DNA from 3 places in the Streptomyces sp. NPDC088252 genome. Region 2 is predicted to be linked to each of the others. Evidence: riboswitches for the same ligand, from Rfam matches in the RefSeq annotation. Region 2 holds a riboswitch; each other region holds the start of a gene.

Region 1 (10,289 bases), on a different contig from region 2:
CCGGCGGCTCCGGGCTCGACCCGGAGATCTCCCCGGCGTACGCCTACGAACAGGTCGACCGCGTCGCGAAGGCCCGCCACCTCGCCCCCGCCGAGGTCAGAACTCTGGTGTCCCGGCACGTCCGAGGACGTGTTCTGGGCTTCCTGGGTCAGGAACGCGTCAACGTCGTGGAGCTCAACCACGATCTGGCCGGGCTGGTGTGACCGGAAGGCGGGGCTCCTCGCCCGGCAGCCCGACACGGTCGAAGTCCCGGCCCGGACGGTCCCGGACAAGGGCGCCGTCCGCCTCCGGACGGGGCAGGTGCCCCATACGGGTGCCGAACCACCCCGGCCATGCGCCGACGGTTCTCCGAGGCACCTGGGCGAAGCCCGGCGCGTCCTTGAGGGCCCACACCGCGGTGGTCCGGTCACACTGTCCCTGGACAGCCCCCCGCACCCTGCACCGCGAGGTCACCCATGGCGTACGGTCTGGCCCGCCGCGAACTGCGGCCGAGAGTTCCGCTCCAGCACGGGGAGGGTGGCAAGTACCACTTGACCAGCCTGGAGGGGCTTGCCGCGCTGTCGTTGGACGCGCTGAGTTCGGTCGCGTACGGACCCGAGGCCATCGTGCTCGTCCTGATCGCCGCCGGGACCGGGGCGCTGACCGCCACGCTGCCGGTGACGCTGGTCATCGCCGCGCTGCTGGCGGTCCTGGTGATCTCGTACGGCCAGGTGATCGCCGTGCACCCCGACGGCGGTGGCGCCTACGCGGTGGCGAAGAAGGACCTCGGGCCGAGGACCAGTCTGCTCGCAGCGGCCAGCCTGGTCGTCGACTACGTGCTGACCGTGACGGTCAGCCTCGCCGCCGGCGCCGCCAGCCTCGCCTCCGCGTTCCCCGCTCTCGGCTCGCACCTGCTCGCCGTCTGTCTCATCGGACTCGTCCTGCTCACCGCTGTGAACCTGCGGGGAGTGGCCGACAGCGCCCGGGTGCTGATGCTGCCCACCGTGCTCTTCGTCGTGAGCATCTTCGGCATCATCGCCCTGGGGCTGCTGCGCGGCCATCCCGCAGCCGTCGTCGGAAGCGCTCAACCCGTCCACGTCACCGAGGCGTTGGGGCCTTTGCTGCTCCTGAAGGCGTTCTCCTCCGGTTGCTCCGCGCTGACCGGCGTGGAGGCGATCGCCAACGGAGTGCCCGTCTTCCGCGAGCCCCGTGTCAAGCGGGCGCAGCGCACCGAGCTGATGCTGGGCGCGCTGCTCGGGCTGATGCTGATCGGCCTGGCGGTGCTGATCCGCCGCGACCACGTGGCCCCACGCGGGGGTGTGACCGTCCTCGCCCAGCTGACCGCCGGCGCGTACGGAACGGGATGGCCCTACTACGCGACCAACCTCGTGGTGACCCTGGCCCTCGCCTTCGCGGCGAACACCAGCTTCGGCGGCCTGCCCGTCCTGATGAGCCTGCTGGCGCGCGACCACCGCCTGCCCCATCTGTTCGGGCTGCGCAGGGAACGTCCCGTCTACCGCTGGGGCGTGCTGGCGCTGGCACTGCTCGCGGCGCTGCTGCTGATCGCCGTGGACGGCGACACGCACCGGATGATCCCGCTGTTCGCGATCGGCGTGTTCACCGGCTTCACCATCAGCCAGATCGGGCTGGTACGGCACTGGGCGGGGCAACGGTCGCCGGGATGGCTGCGGCGCGCGGCGCTCAATGGCTCGGGCGCGGTACTGACCGCCGTGGCCGGAGCGGTCCTGTTGGCCACCAAGTTCCTCGAAGGAGCCTGGGTGGTGGTCGTCACCGTTCCCCTGCTGATGCTGCTGTTCGCCCGTGTCGAGCGTTACTACACGGCGGTCGGAAAGGAGCTCGGTCTCGGAGAGATCCCCCCGGCGCTGCGCCCCGCCGAGTCCCTGGTCATCGTTCCGGTCGGAGAAGTCAGCAAGCTCGCCCAGCACGCCCTGACGGCCGCCAGCGCCCTCGGACACGACGTCGTGGCGGTCGCCGTCCACTCGGACCCGGTCAAGGCTCAGGAACTGAGCGACAGGTGGGAACGCTGGAACCCGGGCGTGCGTCTGGACATCATCGACAGCCCGCAGCGCTCTCTGGTGCAGCCGATCGTCGAGTACGTCGAGCGGGCGGCGGAGGAAGGGCGGCAGATCGCCGTCCTCATCCCCGAGGTCGAGCCGCTCCACCGCCGCTACCAGATCCTGCAGAACCAGCGCGGCATCCTGCTGGCCGCCACGCTCATGGCCCATACCGATGTCGTCGTCTGCATGCTCCCGTACCGGCTCAGCCGGTGAACGCCGCATTCACGGCGGGCCTCATGACCGTGCGGCGCGCCGCGCATCGCAGCCGGACGCTCTGCGTGGCGGCGCATCGGTGGGTACGGCCCGTGTGGGTGAGGGAGGCGGAGCAGCGGTGCGGATGAAGTGCCGCGGTGGTGGCCGGGGCGAGAAGCCGGCCGGGCGGGGCGATCAGCGCCGCACCTATGCCTTGCAGTGCTCGTCCGGCCAGCTCTGTCCAGACCTGACCGGCGAGGCCCGCGGCCAGGGAGCCTGCGGCAAGCACGATCCAGCCGGCACTGAAGAATATACCCCGTAGGGGTATCAATGGCCGACCGCGTGGGCGAGCGCCCCGCTGTTCGCCGTCGAGGTGGTCGCACGCGGGGCTCCGTGGGTCGCCGCACGTCTGTGCGGACGGGTCGCGTCCAGTGGCGTCCCTCGCCCCCGCTCCGCAGGTGCGGGGGCGGATCCCTCCGTCGGTGTGCCGGTGAACTCCGCTGGCGACAAGGGGAGTTGGGGTGTGTCTCACCGCCTCGCCGGCCGAGTTCCGTAGCAGACGCGCGGGGCTCGTACGGTCGCGGCAAGGGATTTCACCCGTACGTCCGCATAAATGCGTATCACTCCACTTTTGACGATACGGTCGGCGACGTGCTGTCAGCTGTTGCCCCGGGGCCGGGAGTCCGCCGCCTCGTCATCACTCTTCTTCTGAGCCTGGCGACCGTCGCCGTGGCTCACGTGCTGATGTGTGGTGTGCAGGCGCAGGACGGGCACCATGTGACGCCGATCAGCGGCTCGTTGTCCGCGGTCGCCCCAGATGTGCGGGACATGGAGCACATGGGGGACACCCCGGAACCCGCCGGCTGCGACGCGTCCGGGGCCGGGCACCATCCGGCGGCTCCCGGCGGGTGCTGCGATTCGGCCGCGCTCCTGGGCGAGGTGTCGACGCGATCCGTACTCCCTCTCCTGGAGGCCCTGCTGCTCACCCTGGCCGCGTGGGGGCTCATGGAGTCGGGCCTTTCGGGTCTCGCGCACCGCCCCCGCGGTCTCGCAGCCGAGGGGGCGTCGCCCTTCACGGGATGCGCTCTGCTGCGCCTGGTCTGCGTCAGCCGTACGTGACACGGCTCCGTGCGCCCGGTCGCTCCGCCGATCGCCCGCACGAGCCGCGCCCTCTCCCGTACCGCTCTCACGCAACGGCCCCGTCCCGTCGTGGCCGTGGAAGGACCAGGTCGGCATGACCACTGCTCTGCGCAGCATTTCCCCCGACGACGTGCACGCCTTCGTGGCGGCACACGAACTCCCCGAACCTGCGGGCGCCCCCCGCCGTACCCCCGCCGGAATGGTGGGCAACACGCCGGTCCTCTGGGTCGGAAGCCCCTTCAGCCCCGTCGGCCGCGGCTTCTGGGCCAAGCTGGAGGGCGCCAATCCCGGCGGCATCAAGGACCGTCCGGCCCTCCACATGGTCGCGGCGGCCCGAGCCCGCGGAGAGCTCCGTCCCGACGCGCCCGTCATCGAGTCCACCAGCGGAACCCTCGGACTCGGTCTCGCGCTCGCGGGCATCACCTACGGCCATCCGGTCACGCTGGTCACCGACCCGGGCATGGAACCCCTCATGGTTCATCAGCTGCGGGCCCTCGGCGCTCGCGTGGAGGTCGTCGAGGAACCGAGCCCGGCCGGCGGCTGGCAGCAGGCGCGCAGGGACCGCGTCCGCTCCCTGCTCGCCGCGGCTCCCGGCTCCTGGTGCCCCGACCAGTACCACAACCCGGACAACCCGGCGGCGTACGCGAACCTCGCCCTCGAACTCGCCGTACAGCTCGGCCGGGTGGACGTGCTGGTGGCTGCCGTCGGGACGGGCGGACACTCCGCCGGGATCACCCGTGCGCTGCGCGCGATCTCACCGGGCGTGCGGCTGGTCGGTGTCGACTCGGTGCGCTCCGCCATCTTCGGCCAGCCCGCCGGAGACCGCCTGATGCGCGGCCTGGGCAGCAGCATCCATCCGTGCAACGTCGACCACGCCGCGTTCGACGAGGCCCACTGGGTCGCACCGGACGAGGCGGTCTGGGCGGCCCGGCGGCTGGCCAGAAACCACTACGCGAGTGGCGGCTGGAGCGTCGGCGCCGTCGCGCTGGTGGCCGACTGGCTCGCCCGCACCCATGCCCCGGGCACCCGTATCGCGGCGATCTTCCCCGACGGAGTCCATCGTTACTGGGACACGGTCTACAGCGACGACTACTGCCGTGCGCACGACCTCCTCTCACGCCCGCCCGCGGACGACCCCGACGAGATCGGCCATCCCGGTGAGCGCGCCGTGGAGCGCTGGACGCGTTGTGTGAACATCACCGCGCCGCACGTGGACGAGGTGGCCGCGCGATGAGGGGATTCGTCCGGCAGTTCCGCTCCTTCGACGGCCCCGTCCGGCTGCTGATGGTCCAGCAGTTCACCATCAACACGGCGTTCTACATGCTGATGCCGTACCTCGCGATCCACCTCTCGGGCGGCCTGGGCATGGCCGCCTGGGCGGTCGGACTGGTGCTCGGCGTAAGAAACTTCAGCCAACAGGGCATGTTCCTCATCGGTGGCACGCTCGCCGACCGGCTCGGTTGCAAGAACGTGATCATCACCGGATGCGTCCTGCGGACCGTCGGCTTCGGACTGCTCGGCCTCGTCGATTCGCTGCCCGCCCTGATCCTCGCGTCGGCGCTGACCGGCTTCGCGGGCGCGCTGTTCAACCCGGCCGTGCGGGCGCATCTCGCACGGGAGGCGGGGGAGCGCCGCGTGGAAGCGTTCGCACTGTTCAACGTCTTCTACCAGGTCGGCATGTTCGTCGGTCCCTTGATCGGTCTCTCCCTGATCGCGCTGAACTTCCGGATGGTGTGCGCGGTGGCGGCGCTCCTCTTCCTCGGGCTCACTCTCGTACAGATCAGGGCCCTGCCCGACCGAGGACGTCCGTCCGAAGCGGGCGAGGGGCGCCAGGGAGTGCTCGCCGACTGGCGCGCCGTGGCGTCCAACCGCCCCTTTCTGCTCTTCTCGGCGGCGATGATCGGCTCGTACGTCCTGTCCTTCCAGGTCTATCTGGCGCTGCCGCTCCAGGCGCAGCGGGTGGCTCCGGGGAGCGGGGACGGCGTCACCACCGCGCTCTTCGCCGTGTCCGCCGGTGTCGCCGCGGCCGGGCAACTGCGCATCACCGCCTGGGCGCGGGCGCGCTGGTCGCCCGGCCGGTCGGTCGTGTACGGCCTGGCGCTGATGGGCGGCGCCTTCGCACCGCTCGTGGTCGCCGGGGCGCCGCCCGGGGGAGCGGGACCGCTGATCCGGGCGGCGGCCCTGGTACCGCTGTTCCTCGCGGCCGCCCTGCTCGCCCTCGGTACCGCCCTGGTGTACCCGTTCGAGATGGACACCGTCGTCACGCTCTCCGGCGACCGGCTGGTCGCCACCCACTACGGTCTGTACAACACGATCTCGGGCGTCGGGATCACCGTCGGCAACCTCGCGACCGGAGCCGTGTGGGATGCATCCGTCGAGCAACCGCGTCTGCCCTGGCTGGTGTTGTGCGGCGTGGGCCTGCTGTGCGCCGCCGCGGTCGCCGCCTTGATGCGGACCGGGAGACTCGGTCCGTTCCGGGCCGGCCGGGCGAGGGAACCGGTTCCGCAGCGGTGAGGGGCGTGGGTGGCCACGGGGGGCTGCGCCGGACGATGCCCGCTGCGCAGGTGAGGAGCGCAGGGCGAGCCGGCGTCGTCAAGCCGACGTCAAAGGCCGGGTGTACGGGGCCAAGAGGCCGCTGACGGAGAGGCACGCCCCCGGGTGGGCGGACATGGCGTCACCGGTGCGTCCCGGTCCGTCGACGATCCGGGGCGCTGTGTCCGTCTCCAGGCGGAGGACCCGGCTCGCGAGCCGTCTCCTGCGTCGGCCTTCACGGGAGCGCCCGGCACGCCATCGCCCGGATACTCGACCAGCGGCGGTTCGAACCGGTCGGCCTGCAGTGCCGCATCGGCTCGCAGATCACCACCGTCAGGCCCTACCTGACCGCGCTGCGACGGATGGTCGGGCTGCCTGGGCGGCCTGTGCCCCGAGTTGAGAGGCGGTCTGCCCCGCCCAGAGCCTGCGGAAGTCACCGTCCCGCCACAGGCTCGGCAGGGCCGGCCGACCGGAGCGGGCCGCCTTCACCGCGGGCCTCCTGCCCGCGGACCGCCGGGCAGACCCGGCCTGCCGGGCGCCAAGGCCACGCGGAGCCCCGAAGGCCGAGCCGCGTCGAAGGCCCCATCGGAAGCGGGATCGAGTGTGTGCCGGACGGTGCGACGGTGTGCGGGCACGGCAGGAGAAGCGGACGGCACAGGGCCCCCTTGAGCTGCTGAGAACGGCGCCCGCCGCGCGACGCACGGCAGGTGCGCCGGCTCGGGCGAGGGAGGGTTCGCCGTGCCGCGGATCGAGGGCAGCACGCGATGACGGGCCGGTCGCGGCCTATGGGGTCAACGCGCGCTCGGGTGACCGGGCATCTCAGCTCCTCAAGGGTCTCCGGGTGCCGAAGGCTAACGGACGGCAGCCTCTCGGCGAAGGGAATTTCGCCGGGCATCGTGGAGGACGAGGACCACGGTCCGACGCCGTGCCGGAAGCCGGGGCCGTCATCGCTCCACCCGGCCCGCCCGCCCGCTTGTGGGCGCCGCTCACCACAACGCTAGAGTGTGTGCGCCGTGGTGTTCGGGAAGACCGGTGACAGACTCCGAGGAGTCTCAGGCCGGAGCGGCCCTCGCCACTGTGATCGGGGAGTATCCGTCCCAACGACTGCCACTGGCCGTAGAGCGCGGCTGGGAAGGCAGGGGCGGGCACGAGCGCGAGCGAACCCGTCAGCCAGGAGACCGGCCACGGCATCTCACGAAGTCATCCACGAGGTGCTGGAGCGTGACCGTATGACCCTGCCCGATTCCGCCGTGTTCACGTGGCGGCGCGAGGACACCGTTCGAACCGTGGGGCTGCTCGCGGTGATAGCCGCCCTGCACGTGGTGGCGTTCGGCGTGCTGTTCCTGCTCGTCCTGCCACAGCACTACGAGGTCGGTTCCAAGGCGTTCGGCATCGGGCTCGGGATCACCGCGTACACGCTCGGCATGCGGCACGCCTTCGACGCCGATCACATCGCCGCCATCGACAACACGACCCGCAAACTGATGGCCGACGGCAAGCGCCCCGTGTCGGTCGGCTTCTGGTTCGCGCTCGGACACTCCAGCGTGGTCATCGCCATGGCCGCGCTGGTCGCCGGGGGAGCACGGCTGGCGGGGGTGCTGATCAACGAGAACTCGGGCACACACCAGGTGTTGGGTGTGGTGGGTACGACCGTCTCCGGATCCTTCCTCTATCTCATCGCCGCGTTGAACCTGGTCGCACTCGTCGGCATTCTGCGCGTGTTCCGGGCGATGCGGGCGGGCCGGTTCGACGAGGCCGAACTGGAGCAGCACCTGGACTCGCGCGGGTTCATGAACCGGATCCTCGGCAGGTTCACCCGGTCCATCACCAGGCCGGGCCAGATGTATCCGCTCGGCTTCCTCTTCGGTCTCGGCTTCGACACCGCCACGGAGGTCACCCTGATGGTCATGGCGGGCAGTGGCGCCGCGGCGGGCCTGCCCTGGTACGCGATCCTGTGCCTGCCGCTGCTGTTCGCCGCCGGAATGAGTCTGTTCGACACGCTCGACGGGACGTTCATGAACTTCGCCTACCAGTGGGCCTTCTCCAACCCGGTGCGCAAGGTCTTCTACAACCTCGCCATCACCGGCCTGTCGATCGCCGTCGCCTTCCTCATCGGCACGATCGAGCTGGTCACCATATTCCACGACAAGCTCGGTCTGCGGGACCCGGTCACCGGCTGGATCTCCGGCCTGGACCTGGGCAATGTCGGCTACATCATCGTCGGACTCTTCGTGGTGGTGTGGGCGGCGGCCCTGGCCTACTGGAGGATCGCGAAGGTCGAGGAACGCTGGACGGGCCGCGCTCCCGACGGCGGCTGATGCCGTATCGCGCACCGCCGAGAGCCCCGCGCCGTCCGAGCCGCCCGGTCCGGCCCGCGGTGGGACGGGCACGCTCACATGGCCGACCGGTGATCGAAGGCGATCAGCGGATCACCGGTCAACGGATGCTCGACCACCGCCGCCCGCACGCCGAACACCTCCGCCAACAGAGCCGGAGTGAGCGCCTCCAGAGGAGTGCCGGACGCGACCAGCGCTCCTTCGTGCAGCACATGCAGGCGGTCGCAGACCGAGGCCGCCGCGTTCAGGTCGTGGAGCGAGACCAGTGTGGTGCGCCCCTGCGCCCGCAACAGTGACAGCAGCTCCACCTGGTGGCGCACATCGAGGTGATTGGTCGGCTCGTCCAGCACCAGGACATCGGGGTCCTGCGCGAAAGCCCTGGCCAGCAGGGCCCGTTGGCGTTTGCCACCCGACAAGACAACGCGGAGAAGCGGCGATTCCCGTACCCCGCGAGACCGACCTGCCCCAGGGCCCGGGTGACGACGGCCCGGTCCGTCCCGTCCTCACCTCCGAAGGCCCGCTTGTACGGGGTGCGGCCCATCACCACGATCTCGTGGACGGTCAGATCGAAGTCCCCACCGCGCTCCTGCGGCAGAGCGGCGACATGCCTGGCCGCCTCGGCGGGCGGAAGCGCCTCGATGTCCGTACCGTTCAGGAGCACCCGGCCCGCGGCCGGGCGCAGATGCCGGTAGACGGTACGCAGCACGGTCGACTTGCCGCCGCCGTTGGGGCCGACCAGCCCGGTGATCTCGCCCGAGGACGCGATGAGATGCAGCCCCGAGACCACGGTACGGCCGTCGTAGGCCACCCGGAGGTCGTGTACGTCGATTCTCATCGGCCCTGCTCGGAACGCCGGTCCAGCAGGAACAGCAGGGCGGGGGCGCCCAGCAGCGCCGTGACCACACCGATGGGAAGCTCCTGATCCGGCAGCACGGTGCGGCAGAGGGTGTCGACGACGACCAGGAGCACCGCACCGGTCAGCGCGGACACGGGCAGCAGCCTGCGATGGTCCCCTCCGACCAGCAGTCGGCACAGATGCGGCACCAGCAGCCCCACGAATCCGATGGCGCCGGAGACGGACACGAGCACACCGGTCAGCACACTGGTGACCACGAACATCTCGCGCCGCAGCCGCACCACGGGTACACCGAGTCCGGCCGCCGTCTCGTCACCCATCAGCAAGGCGTTCAACGCCCTGGCCCGGCCCTGGAACACGGCAAGGCCCAGCACGACGGCCGCCGTGGGCACGGCGAGCGAGCTCCACTGCGCACCGCCGAGGCTGCCCATCAGCCAGAACAGCACGCCCCGGGTCTGCTGCTCGTCACCGGCCCGCAACACCAGACAGCTGGTGAACCCCGCCAGGAACTGTCCGATCGCCACCCCCGCCAGCACGAGACGCAGCGGCGAGAAGCCACCGCCTCGCCGGGCCACCGTCCAGACCAGACCGAACGACAGCAGCGCTCCGGCGAACGCCGCGCCGGAGACGCCCGGCCCGAACAGACCCCCGGTGCTCGCGCCGAGCACGATCGCCGCCACGGCTCCCAGAGAAGCACCGTTGGAGATACCCAGAAGGTGGGGATCGGCGAGCGGATTGCGCACCAGGGCCTGTACGGCGGTGCCGACGACGCCGAGTCCGGCACCCACGACGGCCGCGAGCAGGGCCCGGGGGACCCGCAACTGCCACACGATCAGGTCCCAGGTGCCCGGCCGCGCGGCCCCGCCGGTCAGCCGGTGCCCCACCGTCGACCACACCTCGGAAACCGCCACGTGCGAGGAACCCCAGGAGACGGCGGCCGTGAGCCCCAGCAGCAGCGCCACCGCGAGAGCGGCGGCCACCCACCGGGCGGGAAGGGGCCGCCGCACGTATGCGGATCCCTCGGTGCCGGGTGCTTCGGGCTCGACCGGGCCAGGACGACCGGCCGCCTTGTCGGCCGAGCTGTCGAGGGCCATCTACCGTCCGCCCTCGAACCGGTCGGCGTGCACCGTACGAGCGATCTGCTCGACCGTGTCCGCGTTGCCGACGCCGGCGATG
Region 2 (10,289 bases):
AGCGGGCTCAGTGCCAGTCGGTCGGTGTCGCACGTGGTCGGCCCGGCGGTCGGTGGCGGTCTCGTTCAAGCGTTGACCGCGCCCCTGGCTGTCGTTGTCGATGCCTTGTCGTATGCGGCGTCCGCGTTCCTGATAGGGCGGATCCCGCTCGGTGAATCGCCCACCGGCACCGACGAGGCAGCGGTTCCCTCACTGCTACGACGTGCCCGGGAGGGGATGACCTTCGTGACGCGGCACCCGGTGCTGCGCGCCGGGCTCTGCAGCGCGGTGACCGTCAACTTCTTCACCTTTGTCGCAGGCAGCGGGCTGATGATGTTGTTCGCCAGCCGCGTCCTGGGGCTGTCCGCCGGAGTGATCGGACTGGCTCTGGGTATCGGTTCGACCGGCGCCTTCCTCGGCGCCGTCCTCGCCCCGAGGATCTCGCGACGTATCGGAGTGGGGCGCAGCATCGTCGTGGGAGCCGTGCTGTTTCCGGCGCCCATCGCCGTCGCGGCCGGCGCGGGCGGCCCGCTCTGGGCCCGCGCCGGAGCACTGGCCGCGGCGGAGTTCCTCTCCGGGATCGGCGTCATGCTCTTCGACGTCAACCTCAACTCCCTGCAGACCAGCGTGATTCCTGATGGCATGCGCAGCCGCGTGGCGGGCGCGTTCAGCACCGTCAACTACGGCATACGTCCCATCGGGGCCGTCGTCGGCGGCCTGCTCGCCACCGCCTTCGGCCTGCGGACAACACTGCTCATCGGCGCCGCCGGGGGAACGCTGTCGGTGCTCTGGCTGCTGGCTTCACCGATACCGCGCATCCACTGCCTGACTCCGGATGACGCGGCCACTCCGAGCGGCGACGCCGAACCGGACCATCGCCCGACGCCTTGCTGACCCGGTGACGAACCCGGCCGGCGAGCGCGGGCAGACCGTCCCACAGCGGCCGGTGCAAATCGGGTACGCCCGTACTCGACCGCCCGCCGGGAAATGGCGAACCGGCTCGAAGCCTTCCACCGCGGCCAAATCCTGTTGCGGGAGCGCCCTTTCATTCCTCCGGCGGGAAGACGACCTCCCCCGAGCCGATCAGCGTGATCGTGATCGCCTCGACCGGGCATCCCTCGGCCGCCGCGAGCACCTGCTCGTTGGCGTCGGTCTCCGGGGCCGACGGACGGGACTGCCGGGCGGAATCCAGCGCGAATCCTCCAGGGGCGTGGTTCACACACATTCCGGAACCGATGCAGACCCCGCGGTCGACCTCCACGGCCCAGCGGTCCCCCATCACGCCTCCTCGTATCCGGCCGGCAGATGAATCATCTTGTGCTCGAAGTACTCGGCGTATCCCTCGGGCCCGAACTCCCGTCCCAGACCGGAGTTCTTGTAACCGCCGAAGGGACCGAGCATGTCGAGGCTGAAGGTGTTGACGCTGTACGTGCCCGTTCTGACCCGGCGCGCGATGTCGATGCCGCGCTCGGTGTCGGCGGTCCAGACGCTGCCGCTGAGGCCGTACTCGGAGTCGTTGGCGATCCGTACGGCCTCGTCCTCGTCACCGTACGGCAGGAGGCAGATGACGGGACCGAAGATCTCCTCGCGGGCGACGCGCATGGAGTTGTCGACGTCACCGAAGAGGGTCGGCTCCACGTACCAGCCCCGGCCCTGGGACGCCGGACGTCCGCCGCCGGTGAGGATCTTGGCGCCCTCGTCCTGGCCGATCCTGATGTAGTCGAGCGACCGCTGCTGCTGGCGCCGCGCGACGAGGGGGCCGAGTTCGGTGGCGGGATCGAGCGGGTCGCCGACCTGCAGCGCGCTCGCGGCGGCGGCGAACGCCTCGGCCGTCTCGTCGTAGCGGGTGCGCGGGACGAGGATGCGGGTCTGGGCGACGCACGCCTGGCCGTTGATCATCCAGGCGAAGGGAACGATCCCGGCGACTGCCGTCTCCGGATCGGCGTCCGGGAGGATCACGGCGGCGGACTTGCCGCCCAGTTCCAGTGTGACCCGGGTGAGGTTGCGGGAGGCGACCTCCATCACCCGTCGCCCGGCGGCCACGGACCCGGTGAACGACACCTTGTCGACGCCGGGGTGCCCCACCAGGTACTCGCTGACCTCGCGGTCCGCGGGCAGGATCGACAGCACCCCCTCCGGCAGCCCGGCCCCGGCCACGATGTCGGCCAGGATGTAGGCGTCCAGCGGGGATTCGGGCGAGACCTTGAGCACGGCGGAGCAGCCGGCCAGCAGCGCGGGCGCGAGCTTCGCGGCGGCGGTGAACTGCGGAACGTTCCACGGCACCACGGCCGCGACCACCCCGACCGGCTCCCGGCGCACCAGCAGCGGCCTGAGAGCCCCGTCCCGGCGCTCCTCGTACGGGAAGGTGCGGGCGACGGTGATCGCCGCGTCCCACACCATCATCGCGGCGAGCGCCTGCACCATGACGCTCGACGTGTACGGGGTGCCGTTCTGCGAGCTGATGACACGGGCGATCTCCTCGTACCGCACGGCGAACGCGTCCTTGATCCGGGTGATCACCGCGATCCGCTCGTCCAGGGTCGTCCGCGGCCAGGGCCCCTCGTCGAACGCCCGCCGGGCGGCGGCGACGGCCCGGTCCACATCCTCCTCGCAGGCGTGCGGCACCCGGCCGATGACCTGTTCGGTGTGGGGCGATACGACCTCGATGACATCCCGGCCCAGCGGATCGACCAACTCCCCGCCGATGAAAAGTTTTCCGTGTTCGACAAGCTCGGTCATGGCTGCTGCCTCCCGCGACCCGGCACGTTCCCTGACTCCGTGTCAGAACTGATACCAGTTCCAGTTCCAGGAGTCCACGGCTTCGACGACGCGCGCGGCCGGACCGCCGCCGTCGCGCCACCCGGGCTTTCGCGGCGCGCCCCTCGCTTCCACGGCGTGCCGCACGGGTAGGGACGAGAACGACCCCGTCCCCCACGCACCCGCTCCAGAAGTTCCGAATTCCACCAGCTCAGAAGGGAGACACGTGCACACCCCATCCCGCACCGAACCGAATCACCCATCCGCCCCCCGGCCAGGCACCTCCGAACACCCCCTCGTGGGTGCCTGGCTGCTGAGCACCGTCGCCATCATGGACGCCTCCGGCGACACCCTCGAACACCCCCTCGGGCAGAGTCCGACAGGACTGATCACCTACACCGCCGACGGCCACATGTCGGTGAGCATGCTGAACCCGGACGCCGAGTCCTCCCCGGAGGAGGGGGCGGCCGGACCGGTCGACACCGCGACCCTGTTCAGGACTTCTCCGTACCTGGGATACGCGGGCACCTACGAGGTGACGGGCGACCTGGTCGTCCACCATCTGCACGTGGCGTCCCTGCGCCCGTGGGTCGGCACCAGTCAGGAGCGGCGGTGGCGGGTGGAGGGGGACCGATTAACCCTGCTCCCCCCGACCGAGGGAACCGGCGACGGCGCGCGCACCCCGCGACTCGTCTGGCACCGTCCGGCCACGGACGCCGCATGAGCGACGAGTGATCCGGGTCACCGGCCGCCCGGCCGGTGACCCGGATCCACCGCCCGGCGCGGGGCTCCGAGCGTACGGACCGCCCCGCGCCGACGCGTGAACCGCGGCCCGCGCGGCGTCAGGCCCACGCGGCGCCCCGGCCCACGCGGGCCACGGGCGCGGGCACGGGGCGGCCCGCGCCCGGTAGCCACCGGGGCGGCCGTCCCTCGCGCGGTAGGCGACCGTCCCGCGATCGCGTGCACCCCGAACTCCCCCGGCACGCCCGGCAGATGGACGTACCGACAGATGGTCGACCGGGGCTACTACTGAAACAAGTTCTCGTTACAGTGGGCGCGGTGCGCCGCACGCCATACGTCCGGTGCGCCGACCAGACCTCGACGAGAGATGGGGAGCCCATGACGCAGGTGACCGACCATGGCGGGGGCGTGCACAGCATCAAGGTCCCCATCCCGGACAATCCGCTCGGCCACACCCTCGTCCATGTCCTCGACACCGATCGCGGGCCGGTCCTGATCGACACGGGCTGGGACGATCCGGAGGCGTGGGACACCCTCACCGCCGGGCTCGACGCCATCGGTACGGGCATCGGCGACATCCACGGTGTGGTCGTCACCCATCACCACCCCGACCACCACGGCCTCTCCGGCCAGGTGCGCGAGGCGTCCGGGGCCTGGATCGCCATGCACGCGGCGGACGCCGCGATCGTGCGCCGCACCCGTGAGGCCCGGCCCGGCACCTGGCTGTCGTACCTCTTGACGAAGCTCACCGCGGTCGGTGCGCCCCAGGAGCATCTCGCGCCGCTGCGGGCCGCGGTCGAGGGCGGCCGGATGCGCACGCTGCCGGGGCTGCGGTCCGCGCTCCCGGACCGGGAGATCGCTCCGGGGGAGCTCCTCGGCCTGGCGGGCCGCCGACTGCGGGCGATCTGGACTCCGGGGCACACGCCCGGTCATGTCTGTCTGCATCTGGAGGAGGAGCATCCGCGGAATCTGCCGGGCCGGGGGCGGCTGTTCTCGGGGGACCATCTGCTGCCGGGGATCAGCCCGCACATCGGGCTGTACGAGGACCCGGACGCCGCGCCGGGCACCGCCCCCTCCGCCGGGGGAGACCCCGTCGGTGACTACCTCGGCTCGCTGGAGCACATCGGCCGGCTCGGCGTGGCGGAGGTGCTGCCCGCCCACCAGTACGCGTTCACGGACGCCGCGGGGCGCGTACGGGAACTCCTGGACCATCACGAGGAACGGCTGACCGGACTGCTCAAGCTGCTGGCCACCCCGCTCACGCCGTGGGAGCTGGCCGAGCGGATGGAGTGGAACCGGCCGTGGGAGCAGATCTCGCACGGTTCGCGGAACATCGCCGTCTCCGAGGCCGAGGCGCATCTGCGACGTCTGGTCAGGCTGGGGCGCGCGGAGGCGGTGGCGGGGAGCGAGCCGGTGACGTACATCGCGGTGTGAAGGGCGCGGCGGGCCGTCGGGCAGGGAGCTCGTTCACCCTCTTCCGGACACCCGGGCACCGGCACGGGCCGGACTTCCGGCGAGCGCGGTGAAGGCGTCGCCCGTCGGGCTCCCGGGGCCGCGCCGGGCCGTCGCCCGTTCCGTGGAAGACGAGCCCCCGGACGGCCCCGGAACCCGTCCGACCCCGCCCGGTAGAGTGTGCGGGTCGTCATCATGCCCGTTCAGGGGGAAGCCGGTGCGAATCCGGCGCTGACCACGCAGCCGTGAACCGTCGTCGCAGACGGTGAGTCGGAATGCCCTGTCCGCGGTCGTGACCGGCTCGCGACCTCCGGAACCCCGGTGGTCGGCACCGTCGAGGTATACGGAGCCGGAGCCTGGTGCCTGAGCGTGCCTGTGCCCGGTTCCCCGCAGGAGAGGCCCCGCCCGCCATGACCGTACGCCGCAGCGCGGCAACGCTCGCCGCCATCGCCACCGTGCTCTGTGCGGCCGCTGCCCCGGTCGCGGTGGCGGCGCCGTCCCCTTCCCCCTCGCCGTCCGTCGCCCTGCCGTCCGGGCTGTACGGCACGAAGGACCCGACCTACGACGGTGTCTGGCGGCAGTCGCTGGCCTTCCTCGCCCAGCGGCTGGAGGGCGTCACGCCCGCCAAGGAGTCGGTGGACTGGCTGATCGCCCAGCAGTGCGGCAACGGCGCCTACGCCGCGTACCGGCCCGACGTCTCCCGGCCCTGCACCGGGAAGACGGTGCTGGACACCAATGCCACCGCGGCCGCCGTCCAGGCGTTCGTCGAGGTGGGCGGGCACCGGGACACCGTCAACAACTCGGTCCGCTGGCTGAAGTCCGTACAGAACGAGGACGGCGGCTGGGGCTACACCGCCGGCGCGCCCAGCGACGCCAACTCCACCTCGCTGGTGATCGGCGCCCTCGCCCGGCAGGGCCAGCGGCTCGCGGACATCACCACCCCGGACGGCAAGACCCCCTACTCCCCGCTGCTCGCGCTCGCGATCCCGTGCGGCGGCAAGGACGGCGGCGCCTTCGCCTACCAGCCCGACAAGGCCGGCAAGCTCGCCGCCAACGCGGACGCCACCGCCGCCGCCGTGCTCGGCACGATGGGCAAGGCCCTGGCCGTCGGGAACAACGCCGCGGCCAAGGGGACCAGCTGCCGCCCGGGGACCGGTCTCACGCCCGAGCAGGCCGCCCAGAACGGCGCCCACTACCTCGCCAACGCCCTCGCCACGAGCGGCCACCTCGACCTGGCCCCGATGCCCGGTGCCGCCGACACCACCCCGCAGCCCGACTTCGGCAACACCGCGGACGCGGTCGTCGCCCTGTCCGCCGCGGGCCACCAGGACAAGGCCGCCAAGGCCCTGGCCTGGCTGAAGAAGAACGCCGGCCCCTGGGCCGAGCAGAACGGTCCCGCCGCCTACGCCCAGCTGGTCCTGGCCGCGCACGCGACCGGCTCCGACGCCCGCGACTTCAACGGCGTCAACCTGGTCGACCGGCTGAACGCGACCGGTCCCGCACCCGCGGCCGTCACGACGCCCGACCCGTCCGCCGACACCGGCTACGAGGCCACGGAGAAGGACCAGGTGCACAGCGGCGACGACGTGATCGGTGGCGTGTGGTGGTTCATCGGCATCGGCCTCGTCGTCGCCGCGGCCGCGGCCTTCCTGATCAGCGGCCGGCGCAAGAACCGGCAGCTGTGAGGCGGGCGGGAAGGGCCACCGCGCTGCTGGTGGCCCTGGCTGCCGTCCTGGCCGTGCTCGGCGCCGGGACGGCCCAGGCGGCCGGGTACCGGTACTGGTCGTTCTGGGAGGGTTCCGGCACCGGCTGGACGTACGCCACCCAGGGCCCGTCCCTCGTCCGGCCGGACGACGGCACGGTGCAGGGCTTCCGGTTCTCGGTCAGCGAGGACTCCCAGGACTCGGCGAAGCCGCGCCGCTCCCCCGACTTCGCGAAGATCTGCGCGGACACCCCGGCCCAGGACGGCACCAAGCGGGTCGCGCTGGTCATCGACCCGGGCACGGCGGCGGACGCCCCGGCCGGCGAGACGCCGCCCGCGCCGCGTACCGCCTGCGCGCGGGTCGCCCCCGACGCGAGCGCCGCCGAGGCGCTCGCCTCGGTGGCCAAACCGCTGCGTTACAGCAGCGACGCGCTGCTCTGTGCCATCTCCGGCTATCCGGGCTCGGGCTGCGGCGAACAGGTCTCGGGCGACGGGCACGCGACGCCTTCCGCGACTGCGTCCCCGGGCGCCTCCGCCCCCGCCGCCGCCTCCACCGGTTCGGGCGGCTCCGGCGGGCCGTCCGCCGGGGTGCTCGTCGGCGTCGGCGCCGTTCTCCTCCTCGGCATCGCCGCAGTCGTGCAGGCCCGCCGCCGCCGCGGATGACCGCCCCGACCAGCGGCCCGGTGACCGGCGCCACCGGCACCGTCCGGCCGCGCCGGCCGCTGCGCGCCCCCGGGGCGACCCGGAGCAACGCCCTGCCCGCCGGGGCCTGGTGGCTGTGGGCGCTCGGTCTCGCCACCGCCGCGTCCCGGACCACCAATCCGCTGCTGCTCGGGCTGCTGGTGGGGGTCGCCGGCTATGTGGTCGCGGCGCGCCGCACGGACGCGCCGTGGGCCCGTTCGTACGGGGCGTTCATCAGGATCGGGCTGTTCGTCGTCGGTGTGCGGCTGGTCTTCTCGGTCCTTCTCGGTTCGCCGGTCCCCGGGACGCATCCGGTGTTCACGCTCCCCGAGGTGCCGCTGCCCGACTGGGCGAAGGGCGTCAGGATCGGTGGCCGGGTCACCGCCGAGCAACTGGTCTTCGCGCTGTACGACGGGGCGAAGCTGGCGACCCTGCTGATCTGTCTCGGTGCGGCGAACTCGCTCGCCAACCCGGCCCGGCTGCTGAAGTCGCTGCCGGGTGCGCTGTACGAGGCGGGGGTCGCCGTCGTCGTCGCCATGACGTTCGCGCCGAACATGGTCGCCGATGTGGTGCGGCTGCGCACCGCACGGCGGCTGCGGGGCCGTCCGACCGGCGGCGTCAAGGCGGTGCTCCAGATCGGACTGCCGGTCCTGGAGGGTGCGTTGGAGCGCTCGGTCGCGGTGGCGGCCTCGATGGACGCGCGCGGATACGGGCGCACGGCCCAGGTCCCGCCCGCCGTCCGGCACACCACGAACGTCCTCACGCTCGGCGGACTGCTGGGGGTGTGCGCGGGCACGTACGGGTTGCTGGCCGCGCAGGGCGCGGTGTACGGACTGCCGCTGCTGATCGCCGGGCTGGTCGCCGCGATGGCCGGGCTGCGGCTCGGCGGGGCCCGCTCGGTCCGTACCCGCTACCGGCCCGACCGGTGGGGTGGGCGTGCCTGGCTGGTGGCGGGTTCGGGGGTCGCCGTGGCCGTGGCAATGGTCTGGGCGGGCGGTGTCGACGCGGAGGCACTGCGGCCTGGCGTCGTACCGCTGGCCGCGCCGGTGCTTCCGCTGTGGCCCGCGGCCGCGGTGCTGATCGGGCTGTTGCCCGCGGTGGTGGCGCCCGTGCCACCCCCGCTGGGCGCCCCGCGTTCCAAGGAGAGCCAGTGATCCGGTTCGAGCATGTCTCGGTGCGCTACGAGGGCACCGGGCGCCCCACCCTGTCCGGGGTCGATCTGACCGTTCCGGAGGGCGAGTTGGTGCTGATCGTCGGCCCGTCCGGGGTCGGCAAGTCGACGCTGCTGGGTGCCGTCTCCGGTCTGGTGCCGCACTTCACCGGCGGCACGCTGAGCGGCCGGGTCACGGTCGACGGGCGCGACACCCGTACCCACAAGCCGCGCGAACTCGCCGATCTGGTCGGCACGGTGGGTCAGGACCCGCTCTCCCACTTCGTCACCGACACGGTCGAGGACGAGCTGGCGTACGGGATGGAGTCGCTGGGCCTGGCCCCCGGCGTGATGCGGCGGCGGGTCGAGGAGACCCTCGACCTGCTGGGTCTGGCCGGGCTGCGCGACCGGCCGATCGCCACGCTCTCCGGCGGCCAGCAGCAGCGGGTCGCGATCGGCTCGGTGCTCACCCCGCACCCGAAGGTCCTGGTCCTCGACGAGCCGACGTCCGCCCTGGACCCGGCGGCGGCCGAGGAGGTCCTCGCCGTGCTCCAGCGGCTGGTGCACGACCTCGGTACGACGGTCCTGATGGCGGAGCACCGGCTGGAGCGGGTGGTGCAGTACGCGGACCGGGTCGTCCTGCTGCCGTCACCGGGCGCGGCACCGGTCATGGGCGCGCCCGCGGACGTCATGGCCGTCTCCCCGGTCCACCCGCCGGTCGTCGCGCTGGGCCGGCTGGCGGGCTGGGAACCGCTGCCGCTCTCGGTCCGCGATGCCCGGCGCCGCGCGGCCGGTCTGCGCGAGCGGCTGGCGTCGGCACGGCCGCCCGCCGCGCCGTCCAAACCAACCGGGGCCGTGGTGGCCCCGTTGCCCGCCGTCCCGGCACCGGCGCGGCGCGGCGCCCTGGCCCGGCTGCTGGGCCGCGGCGCCCGGACCACCACCGCTCCCGGTCCCGCGGGCCACACCCCGGCCCGGGTCGAGCGGCTCGGCGTACGGCGTGGGCGCGTCGAGGCGCTGCGCGGGGTGACGCTCACCGTCGCCCCCGGCGAGACGGTCGCCCTGATGGGCCGCAACGGTGCGGGCAAATCCACCCTGCTGGCCACGCTCGTGGGCATGGTCGAGCCCACCACCGGCACCGTCCTCGTCGGCGGCCGGACCCCGCACCGCACGCAGCCGCGCGAGATGGTGCGCCGGGTCGGGCTCGTACCGCAGGAGCCACGCGATCTGCTGTACGCGGACACGGTCGCCGCCGAGTGCGCCGCGGCCGACGCCGACGCGGGCGCCGCGGCGGGCAGCTGCCGGGCGCTGGTCTCCGAGCTGCTGCCCGGTGTGCCGGACGACACCCACCCACGTGATCTCTCCGAGGGCCAGCGGCTCGCGCTCGCCCTGGCCGTCGTGCTCACCGCGAGGCCTCCACTGCTGCTCCTGGACGAGCCGACCCGTGGCCTGGACTACGCGGCGAAGGCCCGGCTGGTCACGGTTCTGCGCGCGCTCGCGGCCGAGGGCCACGCGATCGTCCTGGCCACGCACGATGTGGAGCTCGCCGCCGAGCTGGCGCACCGCGTGGTGATACTCGCCGACGGGGAGATCGTCGCGGACGGGGAGACCCGGCAGGTGGTGGTCTCCTCCCCGGCGTTCGCCCCGCAGACCGCGAAGATCCTCGCCCCGCAGGAGTGGCTGACCGTGACACAGGTGCGTCGCGCGCTGGGAGCCGGGGCATGAGCGGAAAGACCGGTGGGAAGGGCCGCGCCACGGACCGGCGCCCGGTACGGCCGATACGTCTGGGGCCGCGCGCGATCGCCGCGCTCGTCCTCATCAGCGCGATCG
Region 3 (10,289 bases), on a different contig from region 2:
GCGTGGTGAGGTCGACGGGGAGTCCCTCCAGGGTCTCCTGGAGACGCGCCTGTTCGTCAGCCGGGGCCGGGGCGCTGGAACGCGCCCCGGCCCTTTGGGAACTTCTCGGTCAGGGCGTGGGCAGCTCACTGCGGACCGTGCGGGCTGCGGTGACCAGGTTCTCCAGGGACGCCTTGGTCTCGGGCCAGCCGCGGGTCTTCAGGCCGCAGTCGGGGTTGACCCACAGCCGTTCGGCGGGAATGGCCTTGAGTCCCTTGCGGAGCAGGGCGGCGGCCTCGTCGGCATCGGGGACGCGCGGGGAGTGGATGTCGTACACGCCGGGGCCCGCTTCGCGCGGGTAGCCGTGTGCGGCGAGTTCGCGGGCGACCTGCATGTGGGAGCGGGCGGCCTCCAGGCTGATGACGTCGGCGTCGAGGTCGTCGATGGCCTGGACGATGTCGCCGAACTCGGCGTAGCACATGTGGGTGTGGATCTGGGTGTCCGGACGCACGCCGCTGGTGGTGAGGCGGAACGACTCGGTGGCCCAGGCCAGGTACGTGGCGTGGTCCGCCGCGCGCAGGGGCAGGGTCTCGCGCAGGGCGGGTTCGTCGACCTGGATGACCGATGTGCCGCCGGTTTCCAGGTCGTCGACCTCGTCGCGCAGGGCGAGGGCGACCTGCCGGGCGGTGTGGCCGAGCGGTTGGTCGTCGCGGACGAAGGACCAGGCCAGCATGGTGACGGGACCGGTCAGCATGCCCTTGACCGGACGGTCGGTGAGCGACTGGGCGTATGAGGTCCAGCGCACTGTCATCGGTTCGGGGCGGGAGATGTCGCCGGCCAGGATCGGCGGGCGGACGTAGCGGGTGCCGTAGGACTGGACCCAGCCGTGCTGGGTGGCGAGGTAGCCGGTGAGCTGTTCGGCGAAGTACTGGACCATGTCGTTGCGTTCGGGTTCGCCGTGCACCAGGACGTCGATGCCGGCATTCTCCTGGAAGGAGATGACCTCGCCGATTTCGGCTTTGATCCGGCCTTCGTAACCGGCCGTGTCGATCCGGCCCGCGCGCAGGTCGGCGCGGGCCGTGCGCAGCTCATCGGTCTGCGGGAACGAGCCGATGGTGGTCGTAGGCAGCAGCGGCAGTTTGAGGTGGGCACGTTGGGTGGCGGCGCGCTCGGTGTACGGGTGGGAGCGACGGCCGTCGGCGTCGGTGACGGCGGCGGTCCTGGCCCGTACGGCGGGGTCGTGGGTGATGGGGGAGTTCGCGCGTGAGACGAGGTCGGCCCGGTTGGTGGCGATCTCCGCGGTGACGGAGCCGGTGCCCTGGGCCAGTGCCGTGGCCAGGGTGACGATTTCGGCGGTCTTCTGCCGGGCGAAGGCGAGCCAGCGAAGGATCTGCGGGTTGATGTCCCGTTCGGGTGCCTTATCGAGGGGGACGTGCAGCAGGGAGCAGGACGCGGCCACGTCGACCCGGTCGGCGAGGCCGAGGAGGGTGGCGAGGGTCGAGAGGGACTTCTCGTAATCGTTGATCCAGATGTTGCGGCCGTTGACGACGCCCGCGACGAGCCGTTTGCCGGGCAGCCCGCCGGCAGCGGCAAGGTCTTCGAGGTTGGCGGCGGCAGCATCGGTGAAGTCCAGTGCGAGGCCCTCGACCGGGGCCTTCGCCAGCACGGGGAGCGCCTCGCCGAGCCGGCCGAAGTAAGAGGCCACGAGCAGCTTGGGCCGGTCGGTCAGGAGACCGAGTTCACGGTAGGTGCGGGCGGCGGCGTTCAGCTCGGCCGGGGAGCGGTCCTGGACCAGCGCGGGCTCGTCGAGCTGGACCCACTGCGCGCCGGCGGCACGCAGATCGGCGAGTACCTCTGCGTAGACCGGCAGCAGTCGGTCCAGCAGGGTGAGCGGTTCGAAGTCGGCCGCCACCCCGGGGGCGGGTTTGGCGAGCAGGAGGTAAGTGACAGGGCCGACCAGCACAGGCCGGGCGGTGTGTCCGAGCGCGAGGGCTTCCTTGAGCTCGGTGACCTGCTTGGCGGAGTCGGCGGTGAAGACGGTATCCGGGCCGAGCTCGGGGACGAGGTAGTGGTAGTTGGTGTCGAACCACTTGGTCATCTCCAGCGGCGCCACGTCCTGGGTGCCGCGGGCCATTGCGAAATAGCCGTCGAGTGCGTCGGCGGTGACGGCCTCACGATGGCGCTGGGGGACGGCGCCGACCATGACACTGGTGTCCAGGACGTGGTCGTAGTAGGAGAAGTCGCCGGTGGGCACCTCGTGGACACCGGCATCCGCCAGTTGTCGCCAGTTGGACCGGCGCAGGTCGGCCGCCGTTTCGCGGAGGGCGTCGGCTGTGACCCGGCCCTTCCAGTTACCCTCGATGGCCTTCTTCAGCTCCCGGTTCGGGCCCTGGCGGGGGTAGCCGTACACGGTGGCGCGTGCTGCCGCGGCTGCGGACTTCGCTGTCACGGAAATCTCCTTCGCGAGATGACTCCTTGAGATCCCGGAGACGGGACACGGACGCGAAGGGATGACGAACCGGACGGATCTTACGCACGCCATGGGCGCGGTCTTCCGTCTGGTATGTACGCCGACCCGCCCACGAGGTCACCGGGATATCCGCACGCGATCGGTCGCGTGCGGGCAACGGGCAGGTCTTCGGACTCGCGGGCACATCTGCCGGGGCAGATTCCTAGTGGCCGTCGCTTCCCAGATCCGACCGGATCCAGTGCGTATGACGGCGGTCGTTCCCGCTCACCGCTGCGGGGCAGTCCCGGATTCCCACCGGGTTCCCTCTTACGACGCGCCTGCCTGGCGGACAGGGCGAACCAGCTGCACCGGCCAGACTAGAGGGTGGGCTACCCCCGGGGCACCGCTGTTCACATTCCGGAACGTGACGTGAGACACGGGATCGGTCCGGCCAGGCATGCTGAAGGGGCGTGCGGCAGACCACCGTCCGCCGCACGCCCCGCTCCACAGCACCGCAGGCCCCATCAGCCCGGCGGTGGACCCTGGGCCCCTCAGCCCCGGTCGTAGGTGTGGAACCCCTGGCGCTCTTACGGCCGAGCAGCCCCTTCGGAGCGTCTGGCCAGTGAAGCGTCGTTTGCCGCACTGTGCGGGGTCAGCCCCGTCGAGCGTTCCTCAGACGCGAGGCAGTACCGTCGCCTCAACCGCGGCGGCGACCGGCAGGCCAACGCCGCCCTGCACCGGATCGTGCAGACCCGCCTGCGCTGTGACCCGCGCACCCAGGAGTACTGCGAACGCCGACTCAAGGGGGGCAAGACCCGGCGCGAAATCGTCCGGTGCCTCAAGCGTTACGCTGCCCGCGAGGTGTTCCACCTGGTCAGGGCCATGCGATCGTGACCCCGTCATAGGGGCTGTTGTGAGATATGAGAGCGTGAGGCAGGTGAGCGAGACACTGCCGAACACCCTCCAATACCGCTTTGACGGGCCAGAAGACGCACCGGTCCTGGTCCTGGGCCCCTATCTCGGTACCACATGGCACAGGTTGTAGATCGCGTCTTGTGCGGTCCAGGTGGCCCATGTGAGGCGCATAAGACCAGGTCAGCTCATTTTGGTCCAGGCGCGTCTCTGCAGTTGGTGAGTCGCGTGTGAGATGCGAGGGCCCCGCCGGACCCAAGCATCCGGCGGGGCCCTTGGCATGGTGGCGGGCCCGGCTGTGGGGCAGAGCGATGCGGTTTTGTCGGGCTCCGGGTCGTCCGCGTCGCTTCTGCTGCGGGGCAGGCGGTGACGACGGTGCGGTGCGTTCAGCGAGGGTGCCGCCTGCGGATGGGGAGGACGCTCAGGGCCATGACGGTGCCGTCGGCGTGAAAGGAGATCGGCCCGTTCCAGCTGCCGGTTCCGTGGGTGTTGTGCGGGGTCGAGCGGCTTTGGAAGGCGGCTTGGCGGTATTCCTCCACGCGGCCCTTCTTGATGAGTTCGTAAAGGTGCTCGGCCATGCCGGAGAATGCCTCGATACGTACGGACCCCATACGGAAGACATGGTCCGTGCCGACGAATTTCGTGCCGCCGACTTGGATGTCTGCGTCGTCAACGCTTGATGTGGCGGCGAAGGTGGGCACGTCGTAGTGCTGTCGTCCCTGGCGCGTGGTGAGGTGCTGGGCGGTTTGGGGTCCTCCGCCGGCCAGAGCGGTCAGGTTGGCAGCTCCGGTACGGGCCAGGAGCTGACCGAACCAACCGCGGTCGGCCTCGGCTACTTGGAAGCCGTCGACGGTCCGTGCTCGTTTCCCGTCGTGGGCGGGTATGTGAATGGCGTTGGGGTAGGGGATGCCGGCCTTGTCTCGGATCTCTACATCGGCGTTTCTCGGGGCACCCGGTGTGCGGAGGGGGAGAAGGGATTCGCCTCGCGCCTGCAGGGCATTGACCACGATTCCGCCCTGCCCCTGAGTTCTGTGGACAGGATCAGGCACGGCGTCGTATTCCACGGGCCGATGTGCATGCCTTCGGTCAGCTCGGCGCCCTTTGCAAGTTGCTGGACGGTGGTGCTACGGGTCCGCCCTCCTCGTTTGCTCGGCCGCGGCCGACCCAACGTCCTGGCTGACCGGCTACCGCAGACTCAACCACCGCTACGAACGCCACCCCCGCAACTACCTCGCCGTCCTCGGACTCGCCGTCACCCTTTGCTGCTACAAACGACGACTCCTGCAACTCACAACATAGGACACCGTAGGAGAGGGAGAGGGCGCATCAGAGATCCGTAAGTGGCGTATGGAATACGTCAGCGCTGCTTCTCCTCCGTACGTGGGCCGACGCAAGATCTGTCTCGGCCTCGGAACCGGGGCCGAGTGAACACCCGAGCGCGGTGGAAACCGCTGCCGGGGAAAGGAGTGGTCATGTCGTATTCCCAGGCTGTAGAGCCGTTGAAGCGTGCGGAGATCTCCAAGCGTGCCGCGCTGAGTGTGGCGGCGCTCGCCGTTGCCGGAGGGGCGTTCTTCGTGCCGTCTGTCGGGGATGCCGCCGCGTCCCCGACCTCGGACCAGAAGATCGAGGCCGGGTGCGGGGATTGCTACCCCGACGTCATGTGATCGGCTGACCGACGCGCACGCGAGTGCGCGCAAGCGCGTCCGGGACCCGCCGGTGCTCACACCGGTGGGTCCGCTCAGAGAGGGACGGAACAATGGACTGGCTGGAACGGTGTGTACCGAACGTGGAGCGGCTCCTGGGTACGTATTGGCGGAAGGAACCGGTGCTTCTGCGGCCGCAGGAACCGCCGTTGGAGGTGCTGACACTCTCGGACGTGGACGCGCTCCTCGACGCGGGGCTGCTGCGCGTTCCGTATGTCGGCCTGTACACCGCACAGGGGAGCATCGCCGACGAGCGTTTCTGTCCGACGCGCGTCATTACCGGGAGCCCTGCCCAGGGGTACGTTGATGCGGCGGCGGTCCGGCAACTGATCGATGAGGAGCGGGCGACCCTGCAGTTCCGTTATGTCGACCAATGGCATCCCCCGGTGCGTGAACTCACGAGGGGCGTTGCCGAGCGGCTTGGCCGTCTTGTCGAGGCGTTCTTTTTCCTGAGTCGTCCCGGCCGCCGGGGTCCGGTGCACCGGGACGACGGGGACCTGCTGGCGATCCAGCTCAGCGGTGCCAAGCACTGGCAGGTGTACATGGGTCCGGCCGACGGCGACTGGGCGCCGGTCCGCGAGGAGAATCCGGGAGCGCCACTGCTGGACACGGTCCTTGAGGCCGGTGAAGTGTTGTACGTGCCCAGAGGTTTCGCGCACACCGCCGCGGCCGTGGGCGACTCCTCGTCGGCTCATCTGACAGTGGTGGTGAGGGAAGCCGGTGCGGAGCATCTGCGCACCGCTCTCCTGACGGGGATCGTCGACGGCCTGGCTCTGCCGGGCCGTCCGCTGGACGATGACGCCCTACTGCGCACCGCGGCCGACCTCCTGGACCATCTCAGCGCACAGCTCGACGCAGTCACGCCGGATGATGTCATCGGCCGGGCACGACCGCGTGCGTACAGCAACCGTCAGACCGTCTGATCACGCCGACGGCATGGAACGTGGAGAGGCAACGATGGACCCGCTTGCACGATTTGTGGGCGACGAGCAGGCATTTCATCGCACCCTGTGGCGCCGCTCACCCGCCGTACTGCATCCCCGCACACCCCTGATGGAGATGCTGACGGTCGCCGAGCTGGACAGGATCCTGGATGCAGGTCTCCTCACCACCCCTTACGCGACGCTCGTGCACGAGGACGGTCCTGTACCGGAGGAGCGTTACTGTTCCCCCCGTGTCGTCCTGGGCGGGATCGACAACCGCTACGTGGATGCCGGGGCGGTGCGCCGACTGATCGGCGATGAGGGAGCCACGCTCCTTCTGCGGTACGTCGACCAGTGGCACGCAGGCGTGCGGGAACTGGCCGATGGGCTTGCGGAGTGTTTTCAACGCCAGGTGGAGGCGTTCTTCTTTCTCACCCCGCCAGGGACGCAGGGCCGTGCTGTGCACCGCGACGACACCGACGTGCTGGCCGTGCAGATACACGGCTCGAAGCGGTGGCGTGTGTATCCGGGACCGCCCGACGGGAACTGGCAGCCCGAGCGCGTGGACGGCGACCCGGGGGATCCGCTGCTGGACGTGGTTCTGCGTCAGGGCGAAGTCCTCTACGTACCGAGGGGGTTCGCGCATGTGGCCGAAGCCACCGGGGGGAGCACGTCCGCTCACCTCTCGTTCACGGTCCGCGAGGCCGGCTCCGCCCACTTGTACGCCGTTCTTGAGGCACTCCTGCTGGACGGCGACGGACTGCCCGCCCGGCCCAACGACGACGCAGCGCTGACCGGGGCCACGAACGACCTCATCGCACATTTCCACCGCACGCTCACCGCCCTCACGCCAGAAGAGCTGGTACATCTGGCCCGGGGCGCGATGCGCCGCGAACAGCACACCACCGAGGGTTCTTTGAGCGCACTGCTGGGCTGACCCAGTTGTGAGGGCGAGGTGAGAGGGGTCGCATGTCAAGGAGTGGCGGGCCGCCCGGGATGCCGGGGCCCTGGAAAACCTTGTCGACCGCCGGACCAGCCCGGCCCGTGCGAAGAAGTCCGCCGCGGAGGTGGAGAACGAGAAGCTGCGGCAGCAGGTGGAGCGGTTGCAGAAGGACCTGGCACGGAACAAGGCCGCACTCGAGGTGATGGGAAAAGCTTCCGCGCTCTTGGAAATGATCTCCGAGAGCGCGGACTGAAGCCTGCCGCCGACCCTGTCGTGGACGAGGCGTTCACCGGCGTCGAGGCTCAGCTGGGCATCACGGCCGCCTGTCGGCTGTCCGGCCGCTCCCGCGCTACGCACTACCGCCGGCTCCGGCCGGCACCACCACGCAGAGTACGTGCCCCGCAGGTGCAGCCGTCGGCCCTGACGGCCGAAGAGCGGGCTGCGTTCGCGTGCCGCTCGGGTGGCGCGGCCCGCCAGCTCGCCCACGTGCACACGGCCCACTCACCGTCCTCATCCACGTCCTCGGGATCCAATTGTCGAGGTGGAGGACGATCGGATCCAGGAGGATGCCGTGCTTCTCAAGGGCGCAGTCGTCGGCATTCATCGCCAGGCGTATCGAGTGCGTGCCGTCCGTCTCGCGCCGCGTCTCCAGCACGCGTGCCAAGGTCAGCCCGCACTGGTCCAGAAGGGCCCGGCCCGGCTCGACACACAGGTCGTACAGGTTCTCCAGCAGCAGGGTCGCCAGTGGGCGGCCGAGCGTGGGGGCGGGACTGCGCAGGGGTTTCGTCCAGGTAGTCGGCCTCGGCGGCCGGACGATGGGAGGGGTATAGCTCCAGGCTTCGACGGAGGGTGCCCCCTTCGCTGCTCAGCACGTACGAGTGACTGCGCCAGGCCAGAGGCTCGCGTCGGCCCATGACCGCCAGGGTCAACTGGCTGGTGCAGCGCTCCCACTGTGCCCGGTCGGCGAGGTAGCTGACCCCGAATCCACAGCCGATGTCGATCACCCGGGTCCAGGAACAAGGGGACGGCCAACAGCGGCAGTCGCCTCTCAGTGGGTGGCAGCGACAGCTCGACTGCCGCGGGCACTGGTTGGCGCCGCCGTAGGTGATGGGTCAGCTCATCGGGATGATTGTCATGTTCATAATGTCCAGGTCGAGTGGCCTCTATGCCTGCTTCAACAGCGACAGGCGCCTGTGCGGGGAGTCCGCACCGGCGCCTGTCATGTTCGCGAATGTCACCCGATCAGTCGATGTCGACGGGCCTCCAGCGGCAGTGGTTGATCAGTGATCGTCCCAATGCCCGTCGTGCGAGGCGTGCCGATGGCCGTCGTGGACGTAGTCGACGTGGTCCTCGTGCGGCACGGCGACATGACCGCAGTCCAGTCCGTGCTGGTGCTCGTGCCCTTCGTGCACCGAGTGCGCCGGATTCACGCACTCGTCGACATGGTCTTCGTGGACGCGATGCAGGTGGCTGTCGTGCGCGTAGTCGATGTGGTCGTTGTGCGGGATCGCCACGTGGCCGCATCCCGGGGCGTGCTGGTGCGCGTGCGCGGGGTGGGGGTGGTGCGCCGTGGACGTGGGCATCTCGCTGACTCCTTCGTGGGTTCGCTGCCTGAGAGACGCCGGAGTGGCCTGCCAGGGAAGGAGTGGCAGACATGTGCGGCATATCTCGCAGCGTAAGCCTGTCCTGGCACGGACGCCTCCGGGCGCGCTGCCAGCGCTTCGCGCGTCTTGCCCAGGCTTTCGAACGGCACCCCGCGCCGCACCGCGACGGCTGCCGCGGGCCGCGGATCACTTGCTGGCGCTGGAGTACGGCAGCAGCGCCATTTCGCGTGCGTTCTTGATCGCTGCGGCGACCTGTCGCTGCTGCTGGGCGCTGATACGGGTGACCCTGCGGCTGCGGATCTTGCCGCGGTCGGAGATGAACTTCCGCAGTAGGTCGGTGTCCTTGTAGTCGATGTAGGTGATCTTCGCCGCGTCGAGCGGGTTCGGTCGGTTCTTGGCGGGTTTACGGGGTTCTTGGCGTCGCGTCATGGGTCTTCCTTACGGGGCTGGGTGCTCGGGTGCGTGAGGCGGTCAGTGGACCGGGTCGAGAAGCGCGTCGAATGCGGCCGGCAGGTTCTTCCATGCCGCGCGGCCTGCTTCGTACTCGTCGTCGGTCAGCAGGCAGGAATCGAGCAGAGCGGTAAGTCCGTCCCGGTCGAGGCCGGGAGAGATGAAGACCAGGTGCTGGCAGCAGTCGCCGTGCTCGGGGTGCCAGTCCAGTGCGGCGGCCGCTCGCCGGACCGGCGGAACCATGTCCCAGGCGGCGTCCGGCAGGGAGGCGAGCCAGGGGCCGTTGTTCTCGACGCAGAGCGCGCCGCCCGCCGCGTCCCAGGACAGGAGGGTGTCGGGACGGTCGGCGAGCCAGAACCGCCCTCGGCTGCGGGCCGCCGCGCAGCTCAGGTCCTCCAGTGCGTCGTACAGGCGTTCGGGATGGAATGGGCGGTGCTTGCGCCACACGAGAGTGCTGACGCCGGCCTCCTCGGCCTCCTGGGGCAGCAGGGCGCAGGCCGGATGCTGGCCGGCGCCGGCCGCTTCCACGTCGAACCCCGCGAGAGCCAGCTTCACCAACTCCTGGGAACCGGCCGCTGCTTGCGGTGCCGTCGGGTGCAGCTGACCGATCAGCGCGCGGTCCTCCTCGTCCGCCCGGTTGTTGTCCACGAGGGCGACAGCCGACGCGTACTCCAACTGCCGGGCCCAGGTGTCTCCGACGGTCCGCTGATCGGTGGCTGCGGCTGCCAGACCCGCCTCGGCGAGGTCGTCACCGTTGACGAGGTAGGGCAGCACGAGGGCGGGATCGACGGCGGTGATCACGCCGGTCACCTCGGCCAGGCCCTCACCGTGTGCGGCGATGACCTCGGCCATGGCCTTGGGCTCGACGGAGTCCCAGAGCTCGACGATGGCCATCCTGGTCACTCCGTCGGCCGCCAGGCGCTCCAGCTCCGGCATCAGGTCCTCGCTCAGGGCGCAGCAGGCGCAGTCGTTCACCAGGGGGGCCTCGCCGCTGGAGAGCATCCCGGAGGTGTCACGTACGGTCCGGTGCACCGTTCCCTTCTCCGCTGTTGCCAGGTCGTGGTGCAGCGCGACGCTGTGAGGTACTTCTTTCAGGAGCCCCTCCACGACCTCGTGGCGTGCGTCCGAGTGCAGCCCGTTGACGATGACGACGGGGAGCGTGTGCTTGTCCTCCATCACCGGCCCTCACGGCGGCCGTAGCGCCGCTCGAAGCGCTCGACGCGTCCCGCGGTGTCCAGGACGCGGGCGGTCCCCGTGTAGAAGGGGTGGCTCGCGGAGGAGATCTCCACGTCGACGACCGGATAGGTGTTGCCGTCCTCCCACTCG

The links. Region 2 has a riboswitch for cobalamin ahead of ACIOHC_RS03300 (prenyltransferase/squalene oxidase repeat-containing protein). Riboswitches for the same ligand answer to the same signal wherever they lie in the genome.
Region 1: linked by a shared signal. The riboswitch ahead of ACIOHC_RS41770 (HoxN/HupN/NixA family nickel/cobalt transporter) and the one ahead of ACIOHC_RS03300 (prenyltransferase/squalene oxidase repeat-containing protein) in region 2 are both predicted to bind cobalamin.
Region 3: linked by a shared signal. The riboswitch ahead of metE (5-methyltetrahydropteroyltriglutamate--homocysteine S-methyltransferase) and the one ahead of ACIOHC_RS03300 (prenyltransferase/squalene oxidase repeat-containing protein) in region 2 are both predicted to bind cobalamin.

What each region holds. Positions count from the first base shown of each region.
Region 1 is NZ_JBIURS010000044.1:27,408-37,696, forward strand. It holds gene kdpC (potassium-transporting ATPase subunit KdpC) at 1-203, shown strand, start outside; gene ACIOHC_RS41740 (APC family permease) at 456-2,270, shown strand; gene ACIOHC_RS41745 (hypothetical protein) at 2,260-2,538, opposite strand; gene ACIOHC_RS41750 (hypothetical protein) at 2,901-3,368, shown strand; gene ACIOHC_RS41755 (PLP-dependent cysteine synthase family protein) at 3,484-4,623, shown strand; gene ACIOHC_RS41760 (MFS transporter) at 4,620-5,903, shown strand; partial or broken gene ACIOHC_RS41765 (diaminopimelate decarboxylase) at 6,161-6,304, shown strand; cobalamin riboswitch at 6,919-7,123, shown strand; gene ACIOHC_RS41770 (HoxN/HupN/NixA family nickel/cobalt transporter) at 7,151-8,239, shown strand; partial or broken gene ACIOHC_RS41775 (ABC transporter ATP-binding protein) at 8,314-9,092, opposite strand; gene ACIOHC_RS41780 (FecCD family ABC transporter permease) at 9,089-10,207, opposite strand; partial or broken gene ACIOHC_RS41785 (ABC transporter substrate-binding protein) at 10,208-10,289, opposite strand, start outside.
Region 2 is NZ_JBIURS010000001.1:743,595-753,883, reverse strand. It holds gene ACIOHC_RS03325 (MFS transporter) at 1-873, shown strand, start outside; gene ACIOHC_RS03320 (ferredoxin) at 1,025-1,258, opposite strand; gene ACIOHC_RS03315 (aldehyde dehydrogenase) at 1,258-2,718, opposite strand; gene ACIOHC_RS03310 (lipocalin-like domain-containing protein) at 3,035-3,460, shown strand; gene ACIOHC_RS03305 (MBL fold metallo-hydrolase) at 3,856-4,911, shown strand; cobalamin riboswitch at 5,097-5,232, shown strand; gene ACIOHC_RS03300 (prenyltransferase/squalene oxidase repeat-containing protein) at 5,340-6,614, shown strand; gene ACIOHC_RS03295 (SCO2322 family protein) at 6,611-7,294, shown strand; gene ACIOHC_RS03290 (energy-coupling factor transporter transmembrane component T) at 7,291-8,466, shown strand; gene ACIOHC_RS03285 (ATP-binding cassette domain-containing protein) at 8,463-10,184, shown strand; gene ACIOHC_RS03280 (ECF transporter S component) at 10,181-10,289, shown strand, end outside.
Region 3 is NZ_JBIURS010000037.1:7,148-17,436, forward strand. It holds gene metE (5-methyltetrahydropteroyltriglutamate--homocysteine S-methyltransferase) at 110-2,428, opposite strand; cobalamin riboswitch at 2,591-2,807, opposite strand; partial or broken gene ACIOHC_RS40040 (transposase) at 3,038-3,322, shown strand; gene ACIOHC_RS40045 (hypothetical protein) at 3,727-4,404, opposite strand; partial or broken gene ACIOHC_RS40050 (IS5/IS1182 family transposase) at 4,511-4,639, shown strand; gene ACIOHC_RS40055 (hypothetical protein) at 4,813-5,004, shown strand; gene ACIOHC_RS40060 (JmjC domain-containing protein) at 5,097-5,966, shown strand; gene ACIOHC_RS40065 (JmjC domain-containing protein) at 6,001-6,903, shown strand; gene ACIOHC_RS40070 (hypothetical protein) at 7,034-7,162, shown strand; partial or broken gene ACIOHC_RS40075 (Y4yA family PLP-dependent enzyme) at 7,454-7,910, opposite strand; gene ACIOHC_RS40080 (hypothetical protein) at 8,190-8,492, opposite strand; gene rpsR (30S ribosomal protein S18) at 8,700-8,942, opposite strand; gene ACIOHC_RS40090 (GTP-binding protein) at 8,985-10,139, opposite strand; gene ACIOHC_RS40095 (type B 50S ribosomal protein L31) at 10,139-10,289, opposite strand, start outside.